2 regions of the Bradyrhizobium sp. 153 genome follow, and region 1 is predicted to be linked to the other one. Evidence: riboswitches for the same ligand, from Rfam matches in the RefSeq annotation. Region 1 holds a riboswitch; the other holds the start of a gene.

Region 1 (4,652 bases):
GCCATCTGTTCGGAAAGGCCATGCCGCTGAAGCAATTTGCACAGTCATCTTTCAGCCCTGTTCCACTTCGTCCAAAATAGTTGCATGAGGAGTGGCTGAGCAGAGCCAGGCAAAGCGTACCAGCGCTCGCCCGCGCCGCCATGCCTACTCGGCACCAGGCATGCGGCTGACTGCAATTAAAGCGGAGTTAACGTTGCAGCCGTGAGCGAGGCTTGCACAAAACCTCCAGTCAGGGTGTGTGACCGGAGGTTTGCCGAGATCCGGCGTAGACGTGCGTCGGCTCGCGGCTTTTAGTCGCGCCGCCGGTTTCGGAATCGTCGAGCGTCGCTTGGCCCCGCGCTGCCATGCCAGACAAACGACGGAAGCTCCCAGCGGTCGAGTCGCGACTGGCTCTCGGAGTAGGGCCTGAGGGCTCGCATAGCTTGAAATTGAGTGGCCCGTTGCTGTCGCAGATGTAGCATGGTCTCAGACCCGGGACAGCACCTTGGGGCAAATTGCCCATCATTTAGCGCGTCTGTCCTTGGCACGGCATTTGAAAGGGATCGCCAATGGCATCGCTCGCCTAAGGAGTCGGAAGGCATGGCTTACAAGATCGTCGCTTCGCAATGCACCGTTTGTGGGGCATGTGAGTTCGAGTGTCCCAACGCGGCGATCAGCCTCAAGCGCGACATTTACGTTATCGATGTCAAAAAGTGCACGGAGTGCGAGGGCCATTCCGACACGCCGCAATGTGCGGTGGTCTGTCCGGTGCCTGACACCTGTGTCCCGTCTAAGACAGCATAAGCAGCCCGCGTCCAGAAGGCTTCACCGCTCGATTTCGCGAACGAAGTAGTAGATGTCGCGCTTGTGGCGGCCGCCGACCGCGTGGGGCGGATCGAGGTCGATCAACATCGTTATGACCTTAAGGCGCCGATCGACTCCGAGAAGCCCTCGAAGGGCTCTGCAGGATATCTAAAGCTACGTCACTTCGAAGCCGAAGAGACGGTCTCGATGCGACGAGATCGGTCCGGAGATCCTGAAGACGTGCGAGAAGCTCGGCATCCGCTTGGCCGTGGTCACCATGCACGCGTGCATGAGCCTAGGGTCATAGCAGGATCCCCGCCGCCCCCGCTCTCGCCGCTTACTCCAGTTTCGCAAGTCAGCGTGCATCCTGAGGTCCGGAACTGTTCCTGCGATGTTGCGCAGGCCAACGTCCAGGCTGCACTACTCGCCAGCGGCGACGGAAACAACGAAGGCGCGCCAAAGTCGCTCAGCACGTAAGTGCTTGGCGCACCGAGGAGATCATCTTGACCAACGCCACGGAGGCGATCGAGCTCGCGGCTCGTCGCGGGGTCCGCCGAACACAGGCAGTCCGACCTGATCATCCGTGCGATCATGGAGCAATCCCGGCCTTGGCAATTCCTAAGGAGCCTCATGGCGCTGTGTTCAAGCGGATGTCGGCCGAGCATGATCGCAACTTCCTCACGGGCGAGTTCGAGAAGCTGCTGACGGAAAAGACCAGGCTTGTCGCGATCACGCAGATGTCGAAGCGCCCAGCGCGTTCGTTCTGCTCGCGTTAGCTCACGACAACGCCAAGAGGGTGTTGAGCGAACGCATTCATAAGCGGAGGCTTCACAGATCCACGCGTTTTTACCAGGCCGGGAGTAAGACCGTTGTGCCCTACCTGGTACAGCTGGCAATCGCTTGGGCAATATCGCGGCAACACTTAGTAGGTTGACGGATCGATCCTCGTGCGTCTAATGCCAGCCGTCGTGGTCTTCGGATTTCGTTTGATCCGGAGCTAAGAGGGAAGCCGGTGCAATGCCGGCGCTGCCCCCGCAACTGTAAGCGGCGAGCCGCTGTCCAACGAAGTCACTGAAGCCATGCGGCTTCGGGAAGGCCGGACAGCAGCGACGACCCGCGAGCCAGGAGACCTGCCTCGACAATATATCGTCCACGGGCGGGGTGTCCCGGTGTGCGCCAAGCAGCTGTCGCTCACGCGATATTCGCTGCATGCGTCCGCCATGGCCTTTGCCCCAATTATGGGGTCTGATCTATGTCTATTCTTGCGCTTCCCGTTGCCACATTGGGGACGTCACGCATCGGCCCACGACGCGAACTCAAGTTCGCGCTCGAGAGCTACTGGGCGGGAAACTCCAGCGAAGCCGAGCTCCTCGAGGCGGGGAGTGGACTTCGTGCCGCTAATTGGGCACGGCAGAAATCCTGCGGTGTGACGGTCATTCCTTCGAATGACTTCTCGCTCTACGACCAGGTGCTCGATACCAGCGTAATGGTCGGAGCCATTCCCGACGTCTACGGCTGGACCGAAGGTCCTGTGTCGCTCAAGACCTACTTCGCCATGGCACGTGGCGCTCAGGACGGTGATCACACTCAGCATGGGCCAGGCGTAGCCGCACAGGAAATGACGAAGTGGTTCGATACCAACTACCACTACATGGTGCCGGAATTTCACCAGGATCAGATCTTTAAGTATTCCTCTCGAAAGCCGATCGAGGAATATGAGGAGGCAAAAAGCCTCGGCTACCAAACGCGCCCCGTCCTAGTTGGCCCAGTCACTTTCCTGAAGCTCGGCAAAAGCGCAAATCCCGCATTCAATCCGCTGTCGCTGCTTGATAGGCTCCTCCCAGTCTATGTCGATGTGCTCCGCGAACTAGCCTCGTGCGGTGCTGAATGGGTTCAGCTCGACGAGCCATGCCTGGTGATGGACATCGACGAAGCGTCGCGGGCGGCTGTCCGCCGGGCCTATGCTCATTTCGCAAAGGTTGTGCCGGCCCTTAAAATCATGCTGGCCACTTATTTCGGCGCTATCGGCGACAATCTTGAAACAGCCCTTGCCTTGCCCGTTGCCGGGCTTCATGTCGATCTGATTCGGGCACCCGACCAGTTGGACGCAATTGTCGCCACAGCCCGCAGAGATCTCGTGGTCTCGCTAGGCGTGGTTGATGGTCGCAACGTCTGGCGCTCCAATCTTGCGGCGCTGCTCGACCAACTTGCCCCTTTGGTCAAAAAGCTGTGCAGGGACCGTGTTCAGATTGCTCCTTCCTGCTCGCTGCTTCATGTTCCGATCGACATTGAGCTAGAGACCGATCTCGATCCCAATCTGAAGACGTGGCTGGCGTTCTCAGTTCAGAAGTTCAAGGAACTTTCGATATTGGGCAAAGCGCTGGCCGGCCATGCTGCCGAGGTGGCCGATGAACTTGCGCTTTCCGAGGACGCAGCCGTGACCCGCGAAACATCGCCCGAGATCCACAATGCGAATGTCGCCGGACGAATGGCCGCGATCGACGATAGCATGCGTCGCCGTCGCAGTGCGTTCACCCAGCGTGCCGACGTCCAGCGGGTCGCGTTCGCATTGCCGATGTTTCCAACGACAACCATCGGGTCCTTCCCGCAAACGGTCGACGTCCGGAATGCGCGTGCGGCTCATGCGCGGGGAGCGCTGAATGACGCGCAGTACGAGCAGCTTCTGAAAGCGGAGACAGCCCGTACCGTGCAGTGGCAGGAAGATATCGGCCTGGACGTGCTCGTACACGGTGAGTTCGAGCGCAATGACATGGTTCAATACTTTGCCGAGCAGCTGTTGGGATTCGCTTTCACCAAGCACGGCTGGGTTCAGTCTTATGGGTCGCGGTACGTTCGTCCGCCTATCCTGTTCGGAGATGTCTCCCGGCCGAAGCCGATGACCGTTGAATGGTGGCGCTTCGCGCAGTCTCTGACCAAGAAACCCGTCAAGGCTATGCTGACCGGACCGGTGACGATCCTGAACTGGTCGTTTGTCCGCGACGACATCTCGCGGAGCGAGACATGCCGTCAGATCGCTCTTGCGATCCGAGATGAGGTGATCGATCTTGAGGCGGCTGGAGCGACCATGATCCAGATCGACGAGGCTGCGTTGCGGGAGGGATTGCCGCTACGCAAATCGCAGTGGAGGAACTATCTCGATTGGGCAGTGGACAGCTTCCGCGTTTGCTCGTCCGCTGTCGCCGACGGAACTCAGATCCATACCCACATGTGCTATTCCGAGTTCAACGAAATCATCGATGCGATCGCAGCAATGGATGCTGACGTCATTTCAATCGAGACGTCCCGTTCTAAGATGGAATTGCTCGAGGCCTTCAAGAGCTACAAATATCCCAATGAGATCGGGCCCGGCGTCTATGACATTCATTCACCGCGCATTCCCGCAGCGGCGGAAATCAAGCAGCTGATTGTGTTGGCGCGGCAGCGAGTTTCCGATCGGCAGCTCTGGATCAATCCCGACTGCGGACTGAAAACTCGAAGCTGGGAGGAGGTGCGTCCCGCGCTCGTCAATATGGTGGCCGCCGCACGCGAGTTGCGGGCTGAGCCATGATGGTGCGGAGCGTTTCGCCAACGCGTTTGTGAATAAGATGCACGCGCTTTGGGGGCTTACGATGTCCTTGCGAGCTCCCAAAGTTCCCAGTGCCTGGGAATGCCGGCCGGCGCCGGCGGAGGCCGTCGCATACAGCCGGCGACAAGCTCGGTTCTCGATCCGACGGCGGACAGCATGCCGGCGATGCCCGATCAGGTCACATATTCCGAACATTATCGCCCGACGCGAAGCACAGCGCTATTTTTCATTTATCCATCGCGTGTGCGTCCCATCACAACAATCTATTTTACGGTCCTTACGG
Region 2 (4,652 bases), on a different contig from region 1:
ACCAGCCTCACATCGCCGGGGATTGCTTCGCCCGGACGCACCATGACGAGATCGACGCCGGGTTCGAGCTTGAGCGGATCGAGATCGTCGAAATTGGCGATCCGCGACAGGGCGAGGCAGGCGATCTTGCATTGGCCCGGCTTGCGCGCGTCGCGCAGGCCCAGCGCGTCCTCGGCCGGCAGCTCGCCGGCGCGCGCGAACCAGGGCAGCACGCCAAAGCCGCGCCATGCGGTTTTCGCTTCGATCAGCCGGTAGCCGTCATCGAACAGCGTGGGGTCGCCGCGGAACTTGTTGATGACGAAGCCCTGGATCATCGCGGCATCGTCAGGGTCGATGACCGTCCTGATGCCGACAAGCTGGGCGATGACGCCGCCGCGGTCGATGTCGCCGACCAGCACGACCGGCACGTTGGCCTTGCGCGCAAAGCCCATATTGGCGATGTCGGCCTTTCGCAAATTCACCTCGGCCGGGCTGCCCGCGCCTTCGACCAGCACCAGATCGGCGCGCGTCTTCAAGCGCGCGAAACTCTCCAGCACGGCGCCCATCAGCGAGGGCTTCATCGCCGCATAATCGCGCGCACGCACCGTTGCGATGCGCTTGCCATGGACGATGACCTGCGCGCCGACATCGGTCTCCGGCTTGAGCAGCACCGGGTTCATGTCGGTGTGCGGCTCGACGCGAGCGGCGAGCGCCTGAAGCGCCTGGGCGCGGCCGATCTCGCCGCCGTCGACGGTGACGGCGGCATTGTTCGACATGTTCTGCGGCTTAAAAGGGAGCACGCGCAGGCCGCGCCGCATGAAGGCGCGCGCAAGGCCCGCGACGATGAGCGACTTGCCCACGTCCGAGCCGGCCCCCTGGATCATCAGCGCGCGCGCCATGGCGAGATCGTATCAGAACTCGACGCCGGCTTGCGCCTTGATGCCGGACCGGAAGGGATGCTTGACCAGCGTCATCTCGGTAACGAGATCGGCGATCTCGATCAATTCGTCCTTTGCGTTGCGCCCGGTGAGCACGACATGCGTCATCGGCGGCTTTTGCGTCGTCAGGAATTCGACCACCTCGGCGATGTCGAGATAGTCATAGCGCAGCGCGATGTTGATCTCGTCGAGCACGACCATGCGCAAGGCAGGATCGCGAATCAGCTCCTTGGCCTTGTCCCAGCCGGCGCGCGCGGCGGCGATGTCGCGGGCGCGGTCCTGCGTCTCCCAGGTGAAACCTTCGCCCATGGCGTGGAATTGGCAGAGGTCGCCGAAATGGCCAGTGAGCAGGCGGCGCTCGCCGGTGTCCCAGGCGCCCTTGATGAACTGCACCACCGCGCAGGGCAAGCCATGGGCGACGCAGCGGACGATCATGCCGAAGGCCGAGGACGACTTGCCTTTGCCGGCGCCGGTGTGGACGATAACGAGGCCTTTTTCGCCGCTCTTGGTCGCCATGATCTCGTCGCGGGCGGCCTTCTTCTTTGCCATTTTCGCGGCGTGGCGGGCGTCGGTTTCCTCGCCCGTTTGGATATCCGGTTCAGGCGTCATCGTATCCGGTCCTTCGGCTTGACAAGTGGCGGCCACCGGCAAATGGTGGGTCTGCGCTGGTTCCTGTCCTATGACAGGCGAAGAGGGAATGCGATAGGGTCCGAATTGGCAAGATTTGGGTCCAAAATGCAGCCGCCCCCGCGACCGTGACCGGAGAGATGCCCGAAGCCACTGACCCCTAACGGGATCGGGAAGGCGGGGATCGAAGGGCAAAAGCCCTGCTCCGCAAGCCGGGAGACCTGCCAGCGCGGACGATTTTGGACCGGCGGACGGGGTGTTCCGCGACGGGGAAACGGGCCTCTCACAATGGTCCGTGCGCCTCTTCGCCTCCCGCTGTTATTCTGGAAGAGGCGATGACGGTCACACTTCACGTCTGCATTACCTGCCGTGCCGGCGAGACGCTTGGCGAAGGCGACGTCACGCCGGGCAAGCGGTTGCATGGCGCGATCCTGGACGCCGGCGTGCCCGACGGCGTCAATGTGGTTCCGGTCGAATGCCTCTCTGCCTGTAGCCAGGGCTGCTCGGTCGCGCTGAGTGCGCCGGGTCGCTGGTCCTATGTCTATGGCCGCCTGTCGGAGACGAATGCGCGCGACGTGGTCGCGGGCGCTGCGGCGTATGCGGCCGCGCCCGACGGCCTCGTGCCCTGGCGCAGCCGTCCCGAAATCTTCCGCAAGCAGTCGCTTGCCCGCATTCCCCCCCTTGCCGTCGTGCCGGAGGCCGCCGAATGAATTCGCTCGCAAAAGTCCCGGTCACTGTGATCACCGGTTTTCTCGGCTCCGGCAAGACGACGCTGATCCAGCATCTGCTCGCCAATGCCGGCGGCAAGAAGCTCGCCGTGCTCGTCAACGAGTTCGGCAGCGAGGGCGTCGACGGCGAGATTTTGAAGTCGTGCGCTGCTGCCAATTGCCCGGAGGAGAACATCATCGAGCTCGCCAATGGCTGCATCTGCTGCACCGTCGCTGACGATTTCATTCCGGCCATGGAGCAATTGCTGGCACGCCCCGTGAAGCCCGATCACATCCTGATCGAGACCTCGGGCCTGGCGTTGCCAAAACCGCTGCTGAAGGCCTTTGACTGGCCGGAGATCCGCTCGCGCATCACTGTCGATGGCGTGATTGCGCTGGCCGATGCAGAGGCTGTCGCTGCTGGCCGCTTCGCGCCGGACCCGATTGCAGTCGAAGCGCAGCGCGCGGCGGACGACAATCTCGACCACGAGACGCCGCTGTCGGAAGTGTTCGAGGACCAGATCGCCTGCGCCGACATCGTGCTGCTGACCAAGGCCGATCTTGCCGGCAGCTCAGGGATAGAAGCCGCCAAGGCGGCGATCACCGCCGAGATGCCGCGCCGCGTGCCGATGCTTCCCATCACCGACGGCGCGATCGATGCGCGCGTCATCCTCGGTCTCGGCGCCGCCGCCGAGAGCGATCTTGCCGCGCGTCCCTCGCATCACGACGGCGAGGAGGAGCATGAGCATGACGATTTTGCCTCCGTCGTGATCGACCTGCCGGAAGTTGCCGATATCGATGCGCTGGTCGCCTCCGTTCAGCGCCTAGCGCGCGAGCAGAACGTGCTGCGCGTCAAAGGCTATATCGCAATCGCGGGCAAGCCGATGCGCCTCTTGCTGCAGGCGGTCGGCGAGCGTGTGCGCCACCAGTTCGACAAGCCCTGGGGCGCAGGTGTCAGGCAATCGAAACTCGTCGTGATTGGCGAGCACGGCGATATTGACGAGGCCGCGATCAGGTCAGGGCTAGCAACCTGATGCACGTCGTTTTCCGCGAGAGCCGCGGTCTTGAGGAGACCGCGACGCCAAGGGACATCGGCCAGGACCCGGCCGATCTCGTGGTGCTCTCATATTCGGATTCCGATCTTGCCGCGTTTGCGGCCGGCTGGCGGCGCGGCCGTACCAGCCTGCCGTCGCTGCGGCTCGCAAATCTTGCGGAACTGCGTCATCCGCTCTCGGTCGACACCTATATCGAGCGCACGCTCTCCCATGCGCGTGGCATTCTGGTACGTCTGATCGGCGGTGAATCCTATTGGCCGTATGGTCTCGCGACGCTCCAGCAACTTGCTAAGGACCGCAACATCGTGCTGGCCGTGCTGCCGGCCGACGGCCGTGACGATACGCGGCTCGACGCGTATTCGACCTTGCCGGTCTCGACCCTGCGCCGGCTCAAGGTGCTCTGTGACACCGGCGGCCCGGTCGCGGCCCAAGCCGCGATCGCGCAGCTCGCGCTGGCCTCGGGCCTCTATGCCGGGCCAGTCGTCGGCGAAATGAATGTGCCCGAGACGGGATTTTATGATCCCGCGCGCGGCGTCATTGCTGCGCCGACGGGCGGCGAGGGGAAGCCGCACGCGCTGGTGACGTTCTATCGCTCCTATCTCACCGCTGCGGACACCGGGCCGGTCGATGCCTTGATCGCCGCGCTGCGCGAGAAGGGTTTTGGTGCCTATGGTGTCTTCGTCACCTCGCTGAAAGCCGCGGCCGTCGCCGATTGGCTGCGCGCGCATCTCGCGCGAGATCCTCCTACGGCGATCGTCAATGCGACGGCGTTCTCGGCCGTAGGCGACGATGGCACGACGCCGTTTGACGTAGCCCCGTGTCCGGTGTTCCAGGTTGCGCTCTCGACGGCACGGCGCGAGGATTGGGCTACCTCGCTGCGCGGCCTCTCGCCGGGCGACCTCGCGATGCATGTGGTGCTGCCCGAGGTCGATGGCCGCTTGTTCGCGGGCGTGGTGAGCTTCAAATCCGCTGCGGAGCGCGATCCCGATCTGCAGTTCTCCCATCTTGCGCATCGCGCTGACGAGGAGCGGGTGAAGGCCGTCGCCGCACGGGTTGCGGCCTGGCGGCGGCTCGCCGAGACGCCGGCCGCCAAGAAGCGTCTGGCGATCGTGCTTTCGAACTACCCGGGCCGTCCACACCAGATCGCGCATGCGGTTGGCCTCGATGCGCTGGCGTCCGTCGAGGTCTTGCTGTCCGACCTCGCGGAGACGGGCTTCGATGCCGCGCCAGTTCATGCGCTCGGCGAAACGCTGCTGAGGCAGCAGCTGACCTGGAGCGTCGCTGAGTACCGCACGGCGCTCTCGCGTCTGCCGCAAGCATTGCAGGATGATCTCGCACAAGCTTGG

The links. Region 1 has a riboswitch for cobalamin ahead of metE (5-methyltetrahydropteroyltriglutamate--homocysteine S-methyltransferase). Riboswitches for the same ligand answer to the same signal wherever they lie in the genome.
Region 2: linked by a shared signal. The riboswitch ahead of IVA91_RS02925 (DUF1636 domain-containing protein) and the one ahead of metE (5-methyltetrahydropteroyltriglutamate--homocysteine S-methyltransferase) in region 1 are both predicted to bind cobalamin.

Annotation. Positions count from the first base shown of each region.
Region 1 covers NZ_JADPKH010000073.1:96,950-101,601, reverse strand. Annotated here, with positions in the region: gene IVA91_RS16570 (EAL domain-containing response regulator) at 1-80, shown strand, start outside; gene IVA91_RS16565 (4Fe-4S binding protein) at 580-783, shown strand; gene IVA91_RS16560 (aminotransferase class V-fold PLP-dependent enzyme) at 1,164-1,559, shown strand; cobalamin riboswitch at 1,736-1,936, shown strand; gene metE (5-methyltetrahydropteroyltriglutamate--homocysteine S-methyltransferase) at 2,036-4,351, shown strand.
Region 2 covers NZ_JADPKH010000015.1:95,495-100,146, reverse strand. Annotated here, with positions in the region: gene IVA91_RS02935 (cobyric acid synthase) at 1-878, opposite strand, end outside; gene cobO (cob(I)yrinic acid a,c-diamide adenosyltransferase) at 891-1,526, opposite strand; cobalamin riboswitch at 1,567-1,788, shown strand; gene IVA91_RS02925 (DUF1636 domain-containing protein) at 1,880-2,254, shown strand; gene cobW (cobalamin biosynthesis protein CobW) at 2,251-3,285, shown strand; gene cobN (cobaltochelatase subunit CobN) at 3,285-4,652, shown strand, end outside.